4 regions of the Streptomyces sp. NPDC104313 genome follow, and region 4 is predicted to be linked to each of the others. Evidence: riboswitches for the same ligand, from Rfam matches in the RefSeq annotation. Region 4 holds a riboswitch; each other region holds the start of a gene.
The links. Region 4 has a riboswitch for cyclic di-AMP ahead of ACZ60Q_RS28070 (M23 family metallopeptidase). Riboswitches for the same ligand answer to the same signal wherever they lie in the genome.
Positions count from the first base shown of each region.

Region 1: linked by a shared signal. The riboswitch ahead of ACZ60Q_RS31285 (C40 family peptidase) and the one ahead of ACZ60Q_RS28070 (M23 family metallopeptidase) in region 4 are both predicted to bind cyclic di-AMP.
Region 2: linked by a shared signal. The riboswitch ahead of ACZ60Q_RS26990 (transglycosylase family protein) and the one ahead of ACZ60Q_RS28070 (M23 family metallopeptidase) in region 4 are both predicted to bind cyclic di-AMP.
Region 3: linked by a shared signal. The riboswitch ahead of ACZ60Q_RS12450 (transglycosylase SLT domain-containing protein) and the one ahead of ACZ60Q_RS28070 (M23 family metallopeptidase) in region 4 are both predicted to bind cyclic di-AMP.

Region 1 is NZ_JBVJMW010000018.1:60,123-65,823, reverse strand. It holds gene ACZ60Q_RS31295 (C40 family peptidase) at 1-561, opposite strand, end outside; gene ACZ60Q_RS31290 (hypothetical protein) at 808-1,161, shown strand; gene ACZ60Q_RS31285 (C40 family peptidase) at 1,256-2,443, opposite strand; cyclic di-AMP (ydaO/yuaA leader) riboswitch at 2,452-2,617, opposite strand; gene pcrA (DNA helicase PcrA) at 2,951-5,392, shown strand; gene ACZ60Q_RS31275 (peptidoglycan DD-metalloendopeptidase family protein) at 5,517-5,701, opposite strand, start outside.
Region 2 is NZ_JBVJMW010000013.1:89,006-94,706, forward strand. It holds gene ACZ60Q_RS26980 (cytochrome P450 family protein) at 1-213, shown strand, start outside; gene ACZ60Q_RS26985 (transglycosylase family protein) at 389-1,459, shown strand; cyclic di-AMP (ydaO/yuaA leader) riboswitch at 1,749-1,931, shown strand; gene ACZ60Q_RS26990 (transglycosylase family protein) at 1,937-2,641, shown strand; gene eno (phosphopyruvate hydratase) at 2,966-4,246, shown strand; gene ACZ60Q_RS27000 (FtsB family cell division protein) at 4,340-4,819, shown strand; gene ACZ60Q_RS27005 (DUF501 domain-containing protein) at 4,912-5,526, shown strand; gene ACZ60Q_RS27010 (Ppx/GppA phosphatase family protein) at 5,523-5,701, shown strand, end outside.
Region 3 is NZ_JBVJMW010000004.1:492,045-497,745, reverse strand. It holds gene ACZ60Q_RS12455 (GMC oxidoreductase) at 1-807, opposite strand, end outside; gene ACZ60Q_RS12450 (transglycosylase SLT domain-containing protein) at 954-1,796, opposite strand; cyclic di-AMP (ydaO/yuaA leader) riboswitch at 1,800-1,958, opposite strand; gene ACZ60Q_RS12445 (FAD-dependent oxidoreductase) at 2,442-3,833, shown strand; gene ACZ60Q_RS12440 (SpoIIE family protein phosphatase) at 3,869-5,701, opposite strand, start outside.
Region 4 is NZ_JBVJMW010000014.1:54,480-60,180, reverse strand. It holds gene ACZ60Q_RS28080 (M16 family metallopeptidase) at 1-929, shown strand, start outside; gene ACZ60Q_RS28075 (M16 family metallopeptidase) at 956-2,326, shown strand; cyclic di-AMP (ydaO/yuaA leader) riboswitch at 2,550-2,717, shown strand; gene ACZ60Q_RS28070 (M23 family metallopeptidase) at 2,731-3,546, shown strand; gene ACZ60Q_RS28065 (GntR family transcriptional regulator) at 3,726-4,433, shown strand; gene ACZ60Q_RS28060 (HPr family phosphocarrier protein) at 4,613-4,894, opposite strand; gene ACZ60Q_RS28055 (bifunctional acetate--CoA ligase family protein/GNAT family N-acetyltransferase) at 5,068-5,701, shown strand, end outside.

The sequences.
Region 1 (5,701 bases), on a different contig from region 4:
GCGCAGCTCGACGCGGCGGGCGGCGAGGCGTTCGGTCTCCTGGTCGGCGCGGGCCTTGACGCGGGTGATCTGGGAGACCTGCCGCTTGATGTTCCGTAGCAGGCCGCTCTGCCGGTCGCCCACCCGGTCGAGGTAGGAGGAGCGTCGCAGATAGGCGTCGGGGTCGGAGGAGAGCGCCAGTTGCAGGGCCGGGTCCAGGGTGCCGCTGCGGTACTGCGCGGTGGCCAGCGAACCGAGGGCGTTCCGGGCGCTGTTGAGGCGGGCGGTGCGGCGGGCGGCCTCGTCGCTCAGGGTGTCGACGGCGCGGGTGGCGGTGGTCGCCTTCTCCTTCGCCCCGTTGTACTTCTCGGTGGCGACCTCGGCTTCGTGGTACAGCCGGTCGACCTTCGCCTTCACCTGCGTGGCGGTGGGGGCCGGTTCGGCGGGGGCCGCGCCCGCTCCGGTGACCGAGCCGGCGGTGGCGGCCCCGGCGAGCGCCAGAGTGGCGGCGGTGCGGGCAGCAGGGCCGGTGAGCGGGCGCTGCTTGGGTTTTCGGTGAGCTGACCTGCGGTGCGCTGCCACGGGGGCGGCATCCTTCCTGTCGGCTGCCCGCCGGGGGGTATCGGCGGGTCCGTGAAGGACGCTAATCCCGGTGCCGGGAAAAGAATCGCCATGACCACTATTGCCCTGATGTGACGTTCAACCGGTCATGGTTGATCACCAATACATCCACATATCAGGGCAATGCGATTCATCTCGGAGAAAGCGCGCAAGGAAGGCTTGCCTCACTGAAAGGTAAAACCCCGGCCGTGGCTAGTCTCCGGAACCATGGACGTACTCATCAATGTCTTCGTCGCCCTGCACATCATCGGCATCGCCTCCCTGCTGGGCGGTTTCCTGACGCAGATGAAGGCCATGGGAGCGGGCACCGCGCGCTTCATCCCCGCCATGCTGCACGGCGCGCTGACCATGCTCGTCACCGGCATCGCCCTGGTCGGACTCAATCAGGCCGACGGCCAGACCGTGAACAACGTCAAGATCGGGATCAAGCTCGCGCTGCTGGTCGTGATCCTCGCCCTCGTCTACGTCAAGCGGGACGAAGAGACGGTGGACAAGGGCGCGTTCGCCGCGGTCGGTGGACTGACGGCCGCCAACATCTTCATCGCCACGGTCTGGACCTGAGTCCGCGCGGGGTGCGCCCGCTCCGGGCGGTGCGCCCGCTCTAGGCGGTGCGCCCGCTCTAGGCGGGGCGTACGCTCCGGGCGGTGCGCCCGTTCTAGGCGGGGCGTACGCTCCCGTGGATCGGCATGTAGTAGATCGACTCCTCGCGCACGTTCGCACCCGGCTTCGGGGCGTGGATCATCATCCCGTCGCCCTTGTATATGCCGACGTGGCTGATGTCGTCGTAGAAGAAGACCAGGTCTCCGGGGAGCAGGTCGGACGTGGCGACCCGGGTCCCGACCTCGACCTGGTCCCAGGTCGTCCGGGGCAGGGTCACGCCTGCCTCCCGCCAGGCCGCCTGCGTCAGCCCCGAGCAGTCGTAACTGGAGGGGCCCGACGCGCCCCACACGTACGGCTTCCCGATCTGGGCGCGGGCGAAGGCCAGCACCTTCTCCGCCTTGGCGGCGTAGCCGCTGTCCGTACCGGTGCCGGAGCCCGGCTCCGTGCCCGTGCCGGAACCGGAGCCCGTGCCCGAACCGCCGCCGGACTCCTTCGCCGTCTCCTCGCGGGCCTTCTCCCCGGCCTCGGCCCTCTCCTTCGCCTCGGCGGCCTGCCGGGCGGCCAGCTTCGCCGCCTTCTCCTCCGCCTCGGCCTCCTTCTCGCGCTCCAGCTCCGCCAGCCGCGCCTTCTCCTCGGCGGTCAGCCTCGACAGCAGGCCCCGGGCCTCCGTGAGCCTGGTCTGCACGCCCTTCTTGCTGGAGGCGAGCGTGGCCTGCGTCTCCGTGAGGGCCTCCAGGCTCTTCACCGCCTCCGCGCGCTTCTTCGCCGCCGAGGCCTGCTGCGTACGGACCTCGGTGACGGCCTTCAGCTGCCGCTCCGTGGCCCGGTCCATCAGCCGGCTCTGGTCGAAGTACCCCTGCGGGTCGTCCGCCAGGAAGAACGTCGCGGTGGGCGTGATGCCGCCGCTGCGGTACTGGGCCGTCGCGTAGGAGCCCAGCGCCCTGCGCGCCTCGTTGATCTTCTCGGTCCGCTTCGCCACGTCGGAGAGCAGTGTGTCGACCTTCGTCCGCTGGGACGCGGAGGTGGCCTTGGCCCGGTTGTACTCCTGGGTCGCGGCGCCCGCCTGCCGGTACAGGGCGTCGACCTTCTTCCGGACTTCCTCGATGGCGGGCTTCGGCTCCGCGGGAGCCGCCGTGGCGCTCTGCGTGGAGAGCAGCGTCACGGAGGCCAGCGCGGCCGTCGTCAGCCCGACGGCGGGGGCGGTGGTGCGCACCTTCGTGCGCGGCTTGCGATGCGATGCCAAGGCCTGCGTCTCCTTCCGTGGACCGCCTACCGGGTCAGCTGTCGGGTTCGGACGGAACGGAAGGCTGTCCTACGGTCCGGATGCGAGGGCACGGACCGATTCACCCCGGTGCTGTGTGTGGGTCCCCGGTTCCGAACTGCCAGGGAGGCAGCACGGATTCGGCGGAAGTGCCCGTCGGGCGTGGTTCGCTCCAGGGAGGTACGGGTCACTTGACCGAGCACGCTAGCCAACCGGCCCCGCCGCTGGGAAGGACGATGAGCGATATGCCCGATACATTTTCGTGACCTTTCCGGCTCGGGGGTCCGGCACCCACCCCCGAGGGCTCCGGCACTCCCTCCGACCGGGCACTCCTTCACGGAACGTCGCCGCCCGTTCTCGGTGCGTGTCCGGCGGGTCCGGCGGGTGTCCGGTGGATGTCCGGTGCGGGCGTGTCGGAGGCCGGTACGGAGAGCCCGTTCTCGGCTTCGGCGGAAGGTTGTCAGTCCGGCCGCCTAGACTCGGGAGGCGATGAGCAGCCTCTTTGACGACAGTTTCCTGACAGGCCTCCAGCCCGCGGAGGACGGCCCCCCGCCGCCGCCCGAGGGCCACGCGCCCGAAGCGGTGCCGGAGGGACTCTTCGAGGGCGTCTACGACGCGCCCCCGCCGCCCCGGGACGGGTACTACCGGGACGGTCACCCGCGCCCGGTGATCGACTCCGCCGCGCTGCTCGACGGGCTGAACACCGAGCAGCGCGCCGCCGTCGTGCACGCCGGGTCCCCGCTGCTCATCGTCGCCGGGGCCGGTTCCGGCAAGACCCGGGTCCTCACCCATCGCATCGCGCATCTGCTGGCCGAGCGCGGGACGCACCCCGGGCAGATCCTCGCGATCACCTTCACCAACAAGGCCGCGGGCGAGATGAAGGAGCGCGTCGAGCAGCTCGTCGGCCCGCGCGCCCACGCCATGTGGGTCATGACCTTCCACAGTGCGTGCGTGCGCATCCTGCGCCGCGAGTCCAAGAAGCTCGGTTTCACCTCGTCGTTCTCGATCTACGACGCCGCCGACTCCAAGCGCCTGATGGCTCTGGTCTGCCGCGACCTGGACCTGGACCCCAAGCGCTATCCGCCGAAGTCCTTCACCGCCAAGGTCTCCAACCTCAAGAACGAGCTCATCGACGAGGAGACCTTCGCCGGACAGGCGGCGGACGGCTTCGAGAAGACGCTGGCCCAGGCGTACGCGCTCTACCAGGCCCGCCTGCGCGAGGCCAACGCCCTGGACTTCGACGACATCATCATGACGACGGTCCACCTGCTCCAGGCCTTCCCGGACGTCGCCGAGCACTATCGTCGCCGTTTCCGTCACGTCCTGGTCGACGAGTACCAGGACACCAACCACGCCCAGTACACGCTGGTCCGTGAGCTGGTCGGCCCGGCCGGAGAGGCAGACGCCCCCGCCGAGCTCTGCGTGGTGGGAGACGCGGACCAGTCGATCTACGCCTTCCGGGGCGCGACCATCCGCAACATCCTCCAGTTCGAGGAGGACTACCCGAGCGCGACGACGATCCTGCTGGAGCAGAACTACCGCTCCACGCAGACGATCCTCTCCGCCGCCAACGCCGTCATCGAGCGCAACGAGAGCCGCCGCCCCAAGAACCTCTGGACCAACGCCGGCAGCGGCGCCCGCATCACCGGCTATGTCTCCGACACCGAGCACGACGAGGCACAGTTCGTCGCCGACGAGATCGACCGGCTCACCGACGCGGGCGACGCCAAGGCGGGCGACGTCGCCGTCTTCTACCGGACCAACGCCCAGTCCCGTGTCTTCGAAGAGATCTTCATCCGCGTCGGCCTGCCCTACAAGGTCGTCGGCGGCGTGCGCTTCTACGAGCGCAAGGAGGTCCGGGACGTCCTGGCCTATCTCCGGGTCCTCGCCAACCCCGAGGACACCGTCCCGCTGCGCCGCATCCTCAACGTCCCCAAGCGTGGCATCGGCGACCGCGCGGAAGCCATGATCGACGCCCTGTCGATGCGCGAGAAGATCTCCTTCCCGCAGGCACTGCGCCGCGTCGACGAGGCGTACGGCATGGCCGCCCGCTCGTCCAACGCCGTCAAGCGCTTCAACACGCTGATGGAGGAGCTGCGCACGATCGTCGAGTCCGGCGCCGGACCCGCCGTCGTGCTGGAAGCGGTCCTGGAGCGTACGGGCTATCTCGCCGAGCTCCAGGCCTCCACCGACCCGCAGGACGAGACCCGCATCGAGAACCTCCAGGAACTGGCCGCCGTCGCCCTCGAATTCGAGCAGGAGCGTGGCGAGACGGAGGGCGCGGGCACGCTCGCGGAGTTCCTGGAGAAGGTCGCGCTCGTCGCCGACTCCGACCAGATCCCCGACGAGGACGAGGACGGCTCCGGCGTCATCACGCTGATGACCCTGCACACGGCGAAGGGTCTGGAGTTCCCGGTCGTCTTCCTCACCGGCATGGAGGACGGCGTCTTCCCGCACATGCGGGCCCTCGGCCAGACCAAGGAGCTGGAGGAGGAGCGCCGCCTCGCGTACGTCGGCATCACCCGCGCCCGCGAACGGCTCTATCTGACCCGGGCCGCGATGCGCAGCGCCTGGGGACAGCCCTCGTACAACCCGCCCTCGCGGTTCCTGGAGGAGATCCCGGAAGCGCACCTGGACTGGAGGCGCAAGGGTCCGATGGCCGCCCCCGCCGGGCCCACCTCCGGCATCACGTCCTCGCTGTCCTCCTCCCGCTCCCGCTCCGGCCCTTCGGGCTTCGCCACCAGGCGCGGCGGCGCGGAGAAGCCGACGGTCACCCTGGTGGCCGGGGACCGGGTCACGCACGACCAGTTCGGGCTCGGCACGGTGACGGCCGTCGAGGGCTTCGGCGACCAGGCCAAGGCGACGGTCGACTTCGGCGACGAACGCCCCAAGAAGCTGCTGCTGCGGTACGCGCCGGTCGAGAAACTGTAGACGGGCCGGGGCCGGACAGGGCACGCCCGTCCGGACCGGACAGACGGAAGCGGGAGGGAGGGCCTCGGCCCTCCCTCCCGCTTCCGTCTGTCCGCTTCCGTGATGTCGTTCTCGTGATGTCGTCTCAGCTCGGGTCGACGCCCTTGCTGCGCAGCCACGCCAGGGGGTCGATCGCCGAGTCGCCGCCGGGCCGGACCTCGAAGTGCAGGTGCGGACCGGTGGAGTTCCCCGAGTCTCCGGAGTACGCGATGACGTCACCCGCCTTCACCGGGCCCGAGCGGATCTTGGTGCTGCTGAGGTGGCAGTACC
Region 2 (5,701 bases), on a different contig from region 4:
ATCCACTACTGCCTGGGTGCGCCGCTGGCCCGGCTGGAGGGTCAGATCGCGCTGGCCACGCTGTTGAGGCGCCTTCCTGACCTGCGACTTGCGGGAGAACCTGGGGATTTGCGCTGGCGCGGCGGGCTCATCATGCGTGGGCTGCGCACCCTTCCTGTCGCGTTCGAACCGGGAAGCCGATCCGATGGAAGTGACACAGCGTCAACTCTGTGACTTTTACGTGATCTGCGCTGCATCGACTTGTGACATACGTTCGAGTCCCGCTAGGTTCACGTTTCGACGCGTCGGCCGCACCTTGCTCACGCGTCACTTGTGCGCCGAAGCAGGCACGAAGACCGCTGCGCGGCGCTCAGGCCACTCGCTTGTCAGTCGCACGGAAGGCATACCCATGGGCTCCGCGAACGGCAGACACCGCCGCCCTCGTCAGGCACCCGCCATCATCGTCGCCGCAGGGGTGACGGGATCGGCCATCGCCATCCCGCTGCTCGGCGCCGGCGGTGCGCACGCGGCCGAGGCCACCACCTGGGACCGGGTGGCGGAGTGCGAGAGCGGCGGCATGTGGAGCGCCGATCTCGGCAACGCCCATTACGGCGGGCTCCAGTTCACGCAGGAGACCTGGTCGGCGTACGGCGGCACCGCCTTCGCGCCCCGGGCCGACCTCGCCAGCCGTTCGCAGCAGATCTCCGTCGCCGAGAAGGTCCTGGACGACCAGGGCCCGAAGGCGTGGCCCAGCTGTGCGGTGATCTCCGGCCTCGCGGTGGACGGCAGTCTGCCCGGCGTCGACCCGGGCACCTCGCCGTCCACGGACCCGTCCACGGACCCGTCCGCCGATCCCTCGGCGGACCCGACGGCCACCCCGACCGACGAAGCGGATACGACCGGCGAATCCGGCAAGGGTGGTAAGTCCGGAGAAGCCGATGGATCCGGCAAGGGCGGGAAGGGCGACGAGGCGGGCAGTGGCGGTGGTGGTGCGGAGAAGGGGAGTGGGGCCCCCGACTCCTCGGTGACGCCCTCCGCCCCGCCGGTCTCCGACGCCCCCGATGCCTCGAACCCGTCCACGGCGCCCGACGCCTCTACGGGCGAGGACGGCGAGGGGGGTAAGCACCGGGGCGCCCCCGCGCCCGAGGAGGCCGGCGCGGGCCAGGAGGACGGCCCCCGCGAGTCCGGCCGGCACGCCTCGCGCGGCGACGGCGACGCGCGGGACGGCGGCGCGGCGACCGCCGACGGGTACACGGTGCGGCCCGGGGACAACCTCTGGGCGATCGCCGACGCCCAGGAGCTCCCCGGCGGCTGGACCGGTCTGTACGAGACGAACAAAGACCTCCTGGGCCCCGACCCGGACCTGATCCTGCCCGGCCAGAACCTGGACCTCGGCCTGGACCAGGGCGCGGGCAAGGCCGCGGGCAAGGGCGCGGACCAGGCCGCGCCGGCGGGCGCCGAGGTGCCCGCCGGCGACTGATCGAATGCGGGGGAACACCTCGAAAATCGGGGCAGTTAAGAGGCCTATGTCCGCTTTTGCGTAAGTGAGACATGGATCTCTTTGCCTCAACTGGCGTATTCCGTCAGGCCGGTCCGGCTGTATCGCCCCCCACCTGCGGAAACGGCCCGCAGGTCGCCGTGAGTTCGAGTCGATTGCCCCCTATGTCCATCTTTGAATGTCGGGGTTCCCTGTGTTTACGGTCGGAGCCGCTCGCACCGCGGGCCCCGTCGACCGTCACGCCGAATCCTGCCGTCGGTCGAAGGGAACAGACGCGTAAGCGCCGTAGGCAGGAGCGGGGGACCCAGGTAGGCCGCCGGGTCCGGACGCCTCGTCGAACCGACGGGGATGTACGGGACCGGCTAGGGGTGAAGTCGCGAGCAGTACCACGCGACCGGGCAACTCATCAGCCCGAACCCGACAGCTCACCTCGTAGGCGTCGGTGAGGAGATTCGTTCCATGCTGCTGAACAGCAAGGGCAAGCACCGCCGCCCGTCCAAGGCCACCCGTATCGCCACCCTCGCGGGTGTCACCAGTGCCGCCGTCGCCGTCCCGCTGCTGGGTGCGACCAGCGCTTCCGCCGCCTCCGTCGAGACCTGGGACGCCGTCGCCCAGTGCGAGTCCGGCGGCAACTGGTCCATCAACACCGGCAACGGCTACTACGGCGGACTGCAGTTCTCGCAGTCCAGCTGGGCCGCCGCCGGCGGTACGCAGTACGCCTCGCGCGCCGACCTGGCCTCCAAGGACCAGCAGATCGCCACCGCCGAGAAGCTTCTCGACATCCAGGGCCCGGGTGCCTGGGCCTGCGCCGGCGCCGGCGGCCTCACCAACGACGGTGTGGACCCGGGCGTGAACACCGGCTCCGGCTCCGGCGAGAGCAAGCCCGCGCAGGCGCAGCCCGAGCGGCAGGCCGAGCAGCCCACCACGCGCTCCGAGCAGCGCACCGCTCCGCAGGCCGAGAGCAAGAAGACCGTCACCACCCCGACCGGCGAGAAGGTCCAGAAGGGCGACGGCGAGTACAAGGTCGAGGCCGGCGACACCCTGAGCAGCATCGCCCAGGCGGAAGACGTCAAGGGTGGCTGGAGCAAGCTCTTCGACCTCAACGGCGACATCGTCAAGGACGCGGACCTGATCTTCCCGGGTCAGCAGCTCCACCTGAAGTAACCCGCCGTCTCTCCTCTCCGGGGGAGAAGCGTCCGGCGGCACTTCTCCCCGCACGGCTTCCCGGCCCGGCGCGCCCGTCCCCCCGGCGCGCCGGGCCGGGTTCTTCGTGAGAGGCGGGCGCCGACGGGCCCGCGTTCGTTCACCTCTTGTTGTTACCGGTCGGTAGATTTCTAGAGTTTTGTCCCGTGATGCAGGTCCCTGGGTTCTTTTTCGTCCCAGGAGGCGGGCGGTCGGCCGGCCGACGGGGCCGGGCCCGATAGGCTCGTGTCGCAAGGCCGCAGTGACCCTGCACAACCAGTGTCAGATCCCAGAAGGAGATGCCTCGTGCCGTCCATCGACGTCGTCGTAGCCAGGGAAATCCTCGACTCCCGGGGCAACCCCACGGTCGAGGTCGAGGTTGGCCTCGACGACGGCAGCACGGGCCGTGCTGCCGTTCCGTCCGGCGCCTCCACCGGCGCGTTCGAGGCTGTTGAGCTTCGCGACGGTGACCCCAACCGCTACCAGGGCAAGGGCGTCGAGAAGGCCGTCCTCGCCGTCATCGAGCAGATCGGCCCGGAGCTCGTCGGGTACGACGCCACCGAGCAGCGCCTCATCGACCAGGCGATGTTCGACCTGGACGCCACCGAGAACAAGGCCTCGCTCGGCGCGAACGCCATCCTCGGCGTCTCGCTGGCCGTCGCGCACGCCGCCTCCGAGGCGTCCGACCTGCCGCTCTTCCGCTACCTCGGCGGCCCGAACGCGCACCTGCTGCCCGTTCCGATGATGAACATCCTGAACGGCGGCTCGCACGCCGACTCCAACGTGGACATCCAGGAGTTCATGATCGCGCCGATCGGCGCGGAGTCCTTCTCCGAGGCCCTGCGCTGGGGCGCGGAGATCTACCACACGCTCAAGAAGGTCCTCAAGACCAAGGGCCTGTCCACCGGACTCGGCGACGAGGGCGGCTTCGCCCCGAACCTGGAGTCCAACCGCGCCGCCCTGGACCTCATCGTCGAGGCCATCAAGGAGGCCGGCTACGTCCCGGGCCGTGACGTGGCGCTCGCGCTCGACGTCGCCGCGTCCGAGTTCTACAAGGACGGCGTCTACGAGTTCGAGGGCAAGTCCCGCTCGGCCGCCGAGATGACCGAGTACTACGAGGAGCTCGTCTCCGCGTACCCGCTGGTCTCCATCGAGGACCCGCTGTACGAGGACGACTGGGCCGGCTGGAAGGTCATCACCGACCGCATCGGCGCCAAGGTCCAGATCGTCGGCGACGACCTCTTCGTCACCAACCCCGAGCGTCTGGCCCGCGGCATCGAGGAGGGCTCCGCCAACGCCCTGCTCGTGAAGGTCAACCAGATCGGTTCGCTGACCGAGACCCTGGACGCCGTCGAGCTGGCCCAGCGCAACGGCTTCAAGTGCATGATGTCGCACCGCTCCGGCGAGACCGAGGACGTCACCATCGCCGACCTCGCCGTCGCCGTGAACTGCGGCCAGATCAAGACCGGCGCCCCGGCCCGTTCGGACCGTGTCGCCAAGTACAACCAGCTGCTGCGCATCGAGGAGATCCTCGACGACGCCGCGGTGTACGCGGGCCGTTCCGCCTTCCCGCGCTTCAAGGGCTGACCCGTAGCGTCAAGACGGTAGCCTCCGCCCGTCCCCGCACCCGGTCCCGTACCGTGTGTGGGGACGGACGTGCGTAACGGGGAGGCGGGAGACATGGCCGGGAAGGACCGCGACCGGTTCTCCACCGCGACCAGGCTGCGGCTGCTCGGCGAGCAGACCGCGGCCCGCGTGTACCGATCCCAGAACCGCCGGCAGGCCCGCCGCTCCCGGCTCACCGGCCGGGCCGCGTTCCTGGCGCTGGTGGTCTGCTCCATGGTCGTGGCGCTCGCCTACCCGATGCGGCAGTACGTCTCCCAGCGCGACGAGATCGCCGAGCAGGAGCGGCTCTCGCAGCAGGCGGAGCGGCGCACCGAGGAGCTGCGGGACGAGAAGGCGCGGCTCCAGGACGACGCGTACATCATGCGGCTGGCCCGCCAGCACCTCCATTACGTCCTCCCCGGGGAGACCGGTTACACCGTGGCCGACCCCGACGCGGCCCAGGACCGCCGCGGTGAGCCGGGCGCGAGCGACCGCCCGTGGCACGCGAACCTCTGGGACGGCGTGGACAGCGCCGACCGGGCCGACCGCGACTGACCGGCCCACACCTCCATCCCCACCTTCACCTCCACCTCCACCTCCACCTCCACCTCCACCTCCACGAGCTTCCGAGCAGAACCAAGGCAGGCATGGAAACGCCCCCTCCGCAGACCGAGTCCACCCAGCCCACCGACGCGGACATCGCCGCGTTCGAGCAGCAGCTCGGCCGCCCGCCGCGCGGTCTGCGTGCCATCGCGCACCGCTGCCCGTGCGGCAACCCGGACGTGGTGGAGACCCAGCCCCGTCTGGAGGACGGCACGCCGTTCCCGACGACGTACTACCTGACCTGCCCCCGGGCGGCCTCGGCGATCGGCACGCTGGAGGCCAACGGGGTCATGAGGGAGATGACGGCCCGTCTGGAGACCGACCCCGAGCTGGCCGGCGCCTACCGGGCCGCGCACGAGGACTACATCACCCGCCGCGATGCCATCGAGGTCCTGGAGGGCTTCCCGAGCGCGGGCGGCATGCCGGACCGGGTGAAGTGCCTGCACGTCCTGGTCGGCCACTCGCTGGCCGCCGGCCCCGGGGTGAACCCGCTGGGCGACGAGGCCATCGCGATGCTGCCCGAGTGGTGGGCCAAGGGCCCCTGCGTCACGCCGTGCACGCCGACGGGCGAGGGCGACGGCTGGACGGTGGAGGAGGGCGACGGCGGTCACTTCGCCTTCCGCCCCCTGGACGGCCCCGCCGACGGGAAGCGCGCATGACCCGGGTCGCCGCCGTCGACTGCGGCACGAACTCCATCCGGCTCCTGGTCGCCGACGTGGACCCCGCCACCGGCTCCTTCACCGAGCTGGACCGGCGCATGACGATCGTCCGCCTGGGCCAGGGCGTGGACAGGACCGGCCGGCTCGCCCCCGAGGCACTGGAGCGGACGTTCGC
Region 3 (5,701 bases), on a different contig from region 4:
CTTGCCGTAGTTGTTGCCGTAGAGGATCTCGGCGTCCAGGGCCGACTTGGGGACGGTACCGGCCGCCTCCTGCTTCATGTAGTCCCAGTCGTAGACGGCGGGAACGAAGAGGAACGGGAAGCCGGAGCGCTGGGCGTGTTTCCGGCCGACCCGGGCGTACTGGTAGCAGTCGACGCTGTCGAACCAGGCGGGATCGATGGTGGTGACACCTAGTCCGCTGTTGGCGCGCGGGTAGTAGGTGCTGTACATCTCCGCGGCGTTCACCGTCGGGAGGATCGCGCCGAAGTGCTCCCGGCGCGGGGTGACGGCCATGCCACCGTTGACCAGGGACCCGCCGCCGACGCCACGCCCCTGGTAGACGGTGATGCCGGCGAACTCCTCGGCGTCCAGGATGCCGGTGTAGCGGTTGACGTTCTTGTCGATGGGGAAACCGAGGAAGTTGCTCAGCGGCTGCTTGGTCCGGGTCCGTAGCCAGAAGGAGCGGTCGTCGGGCCTCGTGGTGTTGGCGAAGATCTTGCCGTCCGCGCCTGGCGTGTCCCACGCCATGCCCATCTCGACCATATGAACGTCCGTGCCTGCCTGGGCGAGCCGGAGGGCGGCCACGGAGCCGCCGTATCCGGTGCCGACGACCAGGACCGGCACGCGGGCCCCGGAGCCGATCGGCGCTGCTGCCGCACGGACGCCCGCCCACGCCGGTGCGGTGTGCCCGGCGATCGCCGCCGCACCAAGAAGAGAACCTGTTCCAGTGATGAATCTTCGACGCGAGACACCCTTGGCCTCGCCATCCCGCACGACAATATCACTCATATGACATCCCTCACCCTCAACAGAGTGCAACAAGTTCTACTGTCGATCGCGTGGTAAGTCACTAGGAACTTGAGGGTAACTTCCCGGCACACGCGAGTGACCCCGGACCGCAAGATCCGGGGTCACTCGGGCTCGGGCGTGGAGGATCAGTAGGCGCCGAAGACGTTGTCGATCGAGCCGTACCGGTCCGCGGCGTAGTTGCACGCGGCCGTGATGTTGGCGACCGGGTCGTAGCTGTCGGTCGAGGTGCCGGGCACGTGATAGGCCTGGAAGGTCGGGTCGATGACCTGGAGCAGCCCCTTGGACGGGGTGCCCTTGACCGCGTTGGAGTCCCAGTTGTTGATCGCGGCCGGGTTGCCCGAGGACTCACGGATGATGTTGCGGTGGATGCCCTCGTAGGTGCCGGGGATGCCCTGCTCGGCCATGACGGCCAGCGATTCCTTGATCCAGCCGTCGAGGTCATTCGTGTACGTGACGGCCTTCACGGCTGCCGGAGCGGCCTTTGCCACCGGAGCGGCGTTAACGCGCTCCGAACGGTCGGCGCGGTCCGCCTCGGCACCGCGCGCGACGGACGGGGAAGCCTTGGCTGCCTTGCCCGCCTTGCCACCCGAAGGGGCCTCGGACTTGGCTCCGAGGATCAGCTTGATACCCGGGTGAATAAGATCGGGATTCTCTCCGACGATCTTCCGGTTGCCTTCGTACAGCTTCTCCCAGCCGCCACTGACGGAATACTCGTGGGCGATCTTGGAAAGCGTTTCACCGGCCGCCACGGAATGCTGGGCGGGCGCGGCCCGCACGGCGGAATTCACCTGTGCGGACACCGCGGCGGGCGCCACGGCCTGCTGCGGAGCGGCGGGCGCGGGGGCCGCGAAGGCGCTGGTGGCGCCGATCACCGGGAGGGCGAGAACGGCTCCACCGGCGGCCACGGCGACAATGCCGCGGCGCAGCGAGGTGGACTGGGTACGACGGTGCTTACCCTGTGCGGGCATGGGGGTTTTCCTCTCCGGCGCCTGCGAGGTGAGCTGTCGGGTTCAGACGGGAGATGTCTGGCCGCACACTCGTGCGGCTTCACCCCAAGCCGTTCCGGTGACGGATCGGCGACTTACCTGGGTCCCCCGCTCCTGCCGTACGTGAGTGGGTTTCGGATTCCCGGACGGCGGCAGGATTCGGCGTTCCGCCCGGATTGACGGTGACCGTAGGCGAGAAATGCCGAACAGGACAAGCCCCGCATTCCGGATTTCCCCTTCCGCGCAAGATCGAAAGGCGGAATTGCCGGTTCGGGCCATTCCGTCAGGTCGTCAACTTTCCTCACACAGAAGGGAACCAACACCTCCGCTTCCACGTCCGACCCCTCGGACGTGACGCTCACCACTCCCTCGCAGTGATGGCCGAAACGGGCTCAAGCAAATGACCCCATAGGCCCAATAAGCCCTTTACGAAACAGGAGGGCCAAAAGAAACAAATCACCCATACCGGTATACGAAAGTGGGCTAATCGGACACTCTAGGCAGGGCCGGTCGACGGGCCCGCGGGGCGATCGCTTACGGTGTGCGGTGGAGATTAGTAAGTCAACCCTTACCTCCGACGTACGCTGTACCTGCCCGCGTTCGCCCGCCCCGAAGGATCACCACGCCATGACACGCCCCGTCCGCGTCGCCATTGTCGGAGCCGGCCCCGCCGGTATCTACGCTGCGGACGCGCTGCTCAAATCCGAGGTCTGCCAGGACCCGGGGGTCTCCATCGACCTCTTCGAGCGCATGCCCGCGCCCTTCGGCCTCATCCGCTACGGCGTGGCCCCCGACCACCCGCGGATCAAGGGCATCGTCAAAGCGCTGCACCAGGTGCTGGACAAGCCCCAGATCCGGCTCTTCGGAAACGTCAGCTACCCGCACGACATCGGCCTGGACGACCTGCGGTCGTTCTACGACGCGGTGATCTTCTCCACAGGTGCCGAGGCCGACCGGGCGCTCGACGTTCCCGGCATCCAGCTGGACGGCTCCTACGGCGCGGCCGAGTTCGTCTCCTGGTACGACGGACACCCCGAGGTCCCGCGCACCTGGCCGCTCACCGCGGAGAAGGTCGCCGTGCTGGGCGTCGGGAACGTGGCCCTGGACGTGGCCCGCGTCCTGGCCAAGACGGCGGACGAGCTGCTGCCCACCGAGATCCCGGACAACGTGTACCAGGGCCTCAAGGAGAACAAGGCTCTGGAGGTGCACGTGTTCGGGCGGCGTGGCCCCGCACAGGCCAAGTTCAGCCCGATGGAACTGCGGGAGCTGGACCACTCCCCCAACATCGAGGTCATCGTCAACCCCGAGGACATCGAGTACGACGAGGGCTCCATCGCGACCCGCCGGGAGAACAAGCAGGCCAACATGGTCGCGCAGACCCTGGAGAACTGGGCGATCCGCGACGTCGGCGACCGCCCGCACAAGCTGTTCCTGCACTTCTTCGAGTCTCCCGTCGAGATCCTCGGCGAGGACGGCAAGGTCGTGGCGCTCCGCACCGAGCGCACCGAGCTGGACGGAACCGGCAATGTCCGGGGCACCGGCCGGTTCACCGACTGGGACATGCAGAGCGTCTACCGTGCCGTCGGCTACTACTCGGAGGAGCTGCCCAAGCTCCCCTTCGACGTGGCCTCCGGCACCGTGCCGCACGAGGCGGGACGGGTCATCGCCGGTGACGAGCACATGAGCTCGGTCTATGTCACCGGCTGGATCAAGCGCGGTCCGATCGGCCTGATCGGGCACACCAAGGGCGACGCCAACGAGACGGTGGCCTGCGTCCTGGAGGACCGTGCCGCCGGCCGGCTGCCTGAGCCGGCCACGCCCGCTCCGGAGGCCGTCGAGGCCTTCCTGCAAGACCGTGGCGTCCGCTTCACGACCTGGGAGGGCTGGCACAAGCTGGACGCACACGAGCAGGCGCTGGGCGCGGCCCAGGGCCGTGAGCGGATCAAGGTCGTGGAGCGCGAGGGCATGCTGGAGGCCTCCGGCGGCTTCGTGCCGGCAGAGCGCCCCGCCGACGCCTGATCGGCGCCTGAACGACAGAACGACAGGACGTCTTTCTAGGAGGCCGGATCCGGTGCGCCCGCCGTACGCCCCGGGTCGGGCCTCCTGAACGTGCGCCACAGGTCGGGTCCGGGGGCCTTGTCCGCCCCGGTACGCCGGACCGTCGGGGTCGCCGCCCACCGGGCGGCGAGCAGGATCGCGATGTCGTCGGGACGGTCGGTGGCCGCCCTGGCCTCTCCGATGACCTGGTCGGCCGTCTCGGCCAGGGGGACCGCGCCGATGCGTTCGACAGTGGCGCGCAGCCGCTCGATCCCCTCGCCGATGTCCGTCCCGGGGCGCTCGATGAGCCCGTCCGTGAACAGGGCGAGCATCGCCCCCGGTTCGAGCCGCATCTCCGTGACCGGGTAGGACGCCTGCTCGTCGATCCCGAGGACGATGCCGCCGGGCAGGTCCAGCACCTCCGTCCGACCGTCCGGCCGCCGCAGCACGGGCTGCGGATGCCCCGCCCGTACGGCGCGGGCCACTCCGGTCACCGGGTCCAGGGCGATGTAGCAGCAGCTCGCGAACTGTCCCGGATCGAGATCGATGAGCAGCCGGTTCGTCCCGCTCATCACCTCCTGCGGATCGTGGTTGCTCAGCGCGAACGCCCTTACCGCACTGCGCAGTTGCCCCATGGTCGCGGCGGCGGAGACACCGTGCCCCTGTACGTCGCCGATGATCAGGGCGAGTTCGTGGCCGGTCTCGATGACGTCGTACCAGTCGCCGCCCACGTCCATGCCCTGGGTGCCGGAGAGGTAGCGCCCCAGGGTGTCCACCCCGTCCACCTCGGGCAACCGGTGCGGCAGCAGGGCGTCCTGGAGTCCGCGGGCGAGGGCCGACTCGCTGTCGTAGCGCTGGGCGCGCTTCAGGGCCTGGGCGATGAGTCCGGCCAGTGCCGTCAGGACCGTACGCTCCTCCGGGCTGAAGCCGCGGGGGCGGTCGAAGCCGAGGATGCAGGAGCCGACGGGCCGCCCGGAGGCGATCAGGGGCAGGAACGCACGCGCCCCGACGTCAGCGTCGATCGGAATGCCCGGATAGGCCTCGGCGAGACGTTGCATGGACTCGAAGAACATCGGACGGCCCGTGGTCAGGGTCTCCACCCCGGGAATGCTGACGTCGAGCTCGACCCCTTCGAAACGGTCGAGGAAACCCTTCGGGAACCCCGTCTCCCAGGCCAGATGGAGATGGCCCTCGTCCAGCAGGTAGATGGCGAGCTGACGACCGCCGAACGCGGGCAGCAACTCCTCCGTGACCACCGCCGAGACCTGACGTGCCGTGACCGCCTCGGTCAGCGCGATGGCGAGGGCCACCGGCCGGTACAGCGCCGAGGAGCGGTCGGCGGCAGAGCCGATGCCCAGGCCGGGCGTGGTGACGGAGCCGGGGGCGTAGTCCGGCCGGTCGGTCGCCTGGAGGAGGACGCTCACCCCGTCGTGGCCCGGGTACAGGGACACCGACAGCCAGCGTGAGGGCGGGCGGCGGGCAAGGAAGTGGACGGGTTCGTCGGCCATCAGGGCGGCCCGGTAGTGGTCCTCGTAGGCCTCGTGCCCGAACCAGGGCAGGGCCTGCCACACGACATGGCCCACAAGCTCCTCCCCGGAGTGGCCGAGCAGTTCCTCGGCGAGTCCGTTCGCGTACGTGATCCGGCCCAGCCGGTCGAGGGAGAGGACACCGCCGGGCAGCCGATCGGCGGCCTCCGGTACGACGGGCCCCGCACCGAGGTCGACCAGGAAGCCGCTCAGACGGCTGGCGGACACATCGCCGTCCGGGTGCGTCCAGCGGCCTGACAACTCCAGCAGATGGGAGCGGCCGTCGGGACCGCGCAGCCGCATCCGGCGGACGACCGGTTCGGC
Region 4 (5,701 bases):
TGCCCTACGGCACCGCGTTCGAGAAGCTGACCGCCCTCTCCTACCCCGAGGGCCACCCGTACCACCACACCCCGATCGGCTCCATGGCCGACCTGGACGCGGCCACGCTGGAGGACGCCCGCACGTTCTTCCGTACGTACTACGCGCCCAACAACGCGGTGATCTCGGTGGTCGGCGACATCGACCCCGAGCAGACCCTCGCCTGGATCGAGAAGTACTTCGGCTCCATCCCCTCCCACGACGGCAAGCAGCCGCCGCGTGACGGGACACTCCCCGAGACCATCGGCGAGCAGCTGCGCGAAGTGGTCCACGAGGAGGTCCCGGCGCGCGCCCTGATGGCCGCCTACCGCCTTCCCCACGACGGCACCCGCGCCAGTGACGCCGCCGACCTGGCGCTCACCGTGCTGGGCGGCGGCGAGTCCTCCCGGCTGCACAACCGCCTGGTCCGCCGCGACCGTACGGCGGTGGCGGCCGGTTTCGGGCTGCTGCGGCTCGCCGGCGCGCCCTCGCTGGGCTGGCTGGATGTGAAGACGTCCGGCGGTGTCGAGGTGGAGACGATCGAGGCCGCGGTCGACGAGGAGCTCGCCCGGTTCGCCGCCGAGGGGCCCACTCCCGAGGAGATGGAGCGGGCCCAGGCGCAGTTGGAGCGGGAGTGGCTGGACCGGCTCGGCACGGTCGCCGGTCGCGCCGACGAACTGTGCCGGTACGCGGTCCTGTTCGGTGACCCGCAGCTCGCCCTGAGCGCCGTGGGCCGCGTCCTGGACGTCACCGCGGAGGAGGTGCGCGCGGCTGCCGAGGCGGCCCTGCGCCCCGACAACCGGGCGGTGCTGGTGTACGAGCCCATCGAGCCGGCCGACGAGGTCGATGAGTCCGATGAGGGCGCGGCCGGCCCCGAGAGCACCGACGCGCACGAGGGGGCGGACAAGTGAGCGACGCCGTCGTGACTGGAGTAGCCATGGAGTACCACCCGCAACCCACGCCCGGCACGGCCCGCCCCTGGGCCTTCCCGGCGCCCGAGCGCGGCGCCCTGCCCAACGGGCTGACCGTGCTGCGCTGCCACCGCCCCGGCCAGCAGGTCGTCGCGGTGGAGATCTTCCTGGACGCGCCGTTGGAGGCCGAGCCCGAGGGTCTGGACGGCGTGGCCACGATCATGTCGCGAGCGCTCTCCGAGGGCACCGACAAGCACAGCGCCGAGGAGTTCGCCGCCGAGCTGGAGCGCTGCGGCGCCACGCTCGACGCGCACGCCGACCACCCCGGCGTCCGGGTCTCCCTGGAGGTCCCGGCCTCCCGGCTGGCCAAGGCCCTCGGGCTGGTCGCCGAGGCGCTGCGGGCCCCCGCCTTCGACGGGAGCGAGATCGAGCGCCTTGTCGGCAACCGCCTCGACGAGATCCCGCACGAGCAGGCCAACCCGTCCCGGCGCGCCGCCAAGCAGCTCTCCAAGGAGCTGTTCCCGGCCACCGCCCGGATGTCCCGCCCGCGCCTGGGCACCGAGGAGACGGTCCGGCGGATCGACGAGAGGGCCGTGCGCGCCTTCTTCGACGCCCACGTCCGTCCGTCCACCGCGACGGCCGTGATCGTCGGCGACCTGACCGGCATCGATCTGGACGCGCTGCTGGCGGAGACCCTCGGCGACTGGTCGGGCAATGCCGGCCGGACCCGCCCGGTGCCGCCCATCACCGCGAACGACGCGGGTCGCGTGGTCATCGTGGACCGCCCCGGCGCGGTCCAGACCCAGCTGCTGATCGGCCGTATCGGCGCCGACCGGCACGAGCGCGTGTGGCCCGCCCAGGTGCTCGGCACGTACTGCCTGGGAGGCACCCTCACCTCCCGGCTGGACCGGGTGCTGCGCGAGGAGAAGGGCTACACCTACGGGGTGCGCGCCTTCGCCCAGGTGCTGCGCTCCAGCGGCCCCGACTCGGGCGGCGCGGCCATGCTCGCGATCAGCGGCTCGGTGGACACGGAGTCCACCGGCCCGGCGCTGGACGACCTCTGGAAGGTCCTGCGGACGCTGGCCGCCGAGGGGCTGACCGACGCCGAACGCGAGACGGCCGTGCAGAACCTGGTGGGCGTCGCCCCGCTGAAGTTCGAGACCGCCGCCTCCGTCGCCAGCACCCTGGCCGACCAGGTCGAGCAGCACCTCCCCGACGACTACCAGGCCCACCTCTACGCCCGGCTCGCCGAGACCGGCACCGTGGAGGCAACCGCAGCCGTGGTCAACGCCTTCCCGGTGGACCGCCTCGTCACGGTCCTCGTGGGGGACGCGGCGCGGATCGAGGAGCCCGTGAAGGCGCTCGGTATCGGAGAGGTGTCCGTCGTCACCGGCTGACGCATCCGCGGCACACGCTGCCGCGAACAGGACCCCGACGGATGAAAGTTCGTCGGGGTTCTCCTTTTTGCCCGATTAATTCATTACATCCCTTTTGGTGGAGAGGTTGGCTGTCCGTCCTGTGGGATGTGCGACAAATCCCCTTGTCCGTTTGGTGATGGGAAGTCCCCCCGCCTAGCGTCGGCTCGGCTGTCCGCCACCCGTATGCCGCAGCCGCGGCGCCGGGCAGTCATCGCCGAGTCCCCGTCAGGCGCGAGCCCGGGGAGCCGGGGACCCACGCAGTCCCTGGGGTGAATCGGAGACCCGTACCGCGAAGCCGGCACGGGGATCCGTAGGAGACCTTCCTGCTCCGAACCCGTCAGCTAACCCGGTAGGCGAGAAGGAAGGAAAGGATCAGCCCCTCCATGGCGTTCACCCGTGCCACCGGGAAGCACCGTGCCCCGAGCCGCCTCACGCGCCGGAGCGCCCAGGCCGTCGGCATCGCGGCTCTGGCCACCACCGGAGTCCTCTGCTCGCCGGCCTCCCCGGCCCTCGCCGCGGACACCGAGGGCGCCGGGACCGCTGACACCGGCCTCACCCAGGCCGTCGCCCTCGACGCCACCCTCGCCGACGAGATCGACGCGCAGGCCGACGTCCAGCAGCGGCAGGCCGACGCGATCGCGAAGGCGAAGGCAGAGGCCGCCGCGGAAGCCCGTGCGAAGGCGGCCGAGGCCAAGGCGAAAGCGGAGGCCCAGCGCGAGGTCGAGGCCCGCGCCAAGGAGGTCCGCGAGGAGAAGGCCCGAGCCGCCCGCGCCGCCGAGCGCGCCCGACGAGACGCCTCCCACCTCCCGGTCGCCGGCTCCCACGTCACCACCGGCTACCGGAGCGGCGGTTCGCTCTGGTCCTCCGGCAGCCACTCCGGCGTCGACTTCATGGCCTCCTCCGGCAGCTCCGTCGTCGCGGTCGGCGCCGGCACGGTCGTCGAGGCCGGCTGGGGCGGCGCGTACGGCAACAACATCGTGCTCCGGATGGCGGACGGCACGTACACCCAGTACGGCCACCTCTCCTCGATCGGCGTCTCCGTCGGCCAGGGCGTCTCTTCCGGCCAGCAGCTCGGCCTCTCCGGCTCCACCGGCAACTCCACCGGCCCGCACCTGCACTTCGAGGCCCGCACCACCCCCGAGTACGGCTCCGACATGGACCCCGTCGGCTACCTGCGCTCCCACGGACTGGACGTCTGACCCGCCCCACGCGACTCCGCCCGAAGGCCCCGGTACCCGCCGGGGCCTTCGGCGATTCCGGCCCGAAGAGATCCATGGATTCCGGTCCGCCATCGGAAATTCCGACAGATTGCAATAGAGTCACGGAACAGGCGTCGGGCGGCCGCGTTTTCGCGGGGATCAAGGCGGAGGTTCGGGGTATGCGCATTCCCGCGCATTCGGTATGCACGGCGATCCGTGGCGACATCGTCTCCGGTGCCCACGAGCGCGGCAGCCGCCTCACCGAGGAGTTGCTGGCCCGCCGCTACGGAGTCTCCCGCGTCCCGGTCCGCAAGTCCCTGCGCACGCTGGAGTCCGAGGGCTTCGTGGTCACCCGCAGACACGCGGGCGCCTGGGTCGCCGAGCCCACCGCGCAGGAGGCGGCCGACCTCCTGGAGATGCGGATGCTCCTGGAGCCGCTGGGCGCGGCCCGCGCCGCCCAGCGCCGCACCCAAGCCCACCTGAAGGTGCTCCGGGGTCTGGTCGGGCTGGGCCAGGAGCGGGCCCGCCGGGGCGAGGGCGAGGATCTGCGCTCGCTGGCCGGCTGGTTCCACGAGACCCTCGCCCAGGCCTCCGGCAGCCCCGGACTCATCGCGCTGCTCACCCAGCTCCGCCACAAGATCGCCTGGATGTACGCGGTCGAACAGCCGGCCCGCCCGGACGACTCCTGGGCCGAGCGCGGCGCGATCGTGGACGCCGTGGCGCGCGGCGACGCGGATCGGGCGAGGCTGCTGACCGCCCTGCACGCGGAACGCGCCACCGGGGCCCACCGGCTGCGCCGCCCGGATCCGCCGGGGCGGCGCACCGCGCCGGCTCCCCGTGTGAGCACTTCGCAACGTGACGTGAACATCGCGGGCGTCCGCTATTAACAGAACAGCCGTATACGCAGAGAAGTGATTTCGGAACACGGAGAAGTAATCGCCGGGCGCTATCTGTGCTGCCCGAATTGTCGCTGCGCGGCTCTTTCCGGAAAGCGAAAGAGCCGCGCTCCCTCAAAGGGTTCACGGCTCTCGCGCCTGTCGAATCCGGCCGGGCCGGGTCGCGTGGGTCAGACGGTCTCGGGAAGTTCTTCCAGGCCCTCGGCGACCAGCTTCGCGAGCCGGTCCAGAGCGGCCTCGGCGTCGTCCCCGTCCGACGCGAGCACGATCTCCTCGCCGCCCTGCGCGCCCAGGCCGAGCACGGCGAGCATGGAGGCGGCGTTCACCGGGTTGCCGTCGGCCTTGGCGATCGTCACGGGGACGCCGGAAGCCGTGGCGGCACGGACGAAGATGGAAGCGGGGCGGGCGTGCAGGCCCTCGGCCCAACCGACGTTTACGCGGCGCTCAGCCATGGTTCAGCCCTTCACATATCAATGGTTGTCTAGACCAGTCTCTCATGCAGTGCGTGGTGCTGTGCCCGGCCTCCTGTCCGGATCCCGTACTCCGGCGGCTCCGGTCCGGGCCGCCTCCGACCGCCCGGGCGCCGATCTCTCCGCGACCGGGGTCCCCGCCGTAGGCTTTGCCCATGGAGCCCACGCCCGAGCCGAGTCCGCATCACGCGTACCCCGACCACTGGGAAGCGGACGTGGTGCTCCGCGACGGTGGCACCGCGCGCATCAGGCCGATCACCACGGACGACGCCGAGCGACTGGTCAGCTTCTACGAGCAGGTGTCCGACGAGTCGAAGTACTACCGGTTCTTCGCCCCGTATCCGCGCCTATCCGACCGGGACGTGCACCGCTTCACCCATCACGACTACGTCGACCGGGTGGGACTGGCCGTCACGATCGGCGGCGAGTTCATCGGAACGGTCCGCTACGACCGCATCAACGACGAGGGCCGCCCCGCCTCCGCCCCCGCCGACGAGGCCGAGGTGGCCTTCCTCGTCCAGGACGCCCACCAGGGGCGCGGCGTCGCCTCGGCGCTGCTCGAACACATCGCCGCCGTCGCCCGGGAGCGCGGCATCCGGCGCTTCGCCGCCGAGGTGCTCCCCGCCAACAACAAGATGATCAAGGTGTTCCGGGACGGCGGCTACACCCAGCGCCGCAGCTTCGAGGACGGCTCCGTCCACCTCACCCTCGACCTCGAACCCACCGCGAAGTCCCTCGCCGTCCAGCGCGGCCGCGAACAGCGCGCCGAGGCCCGCTCGGTGCAGCGCC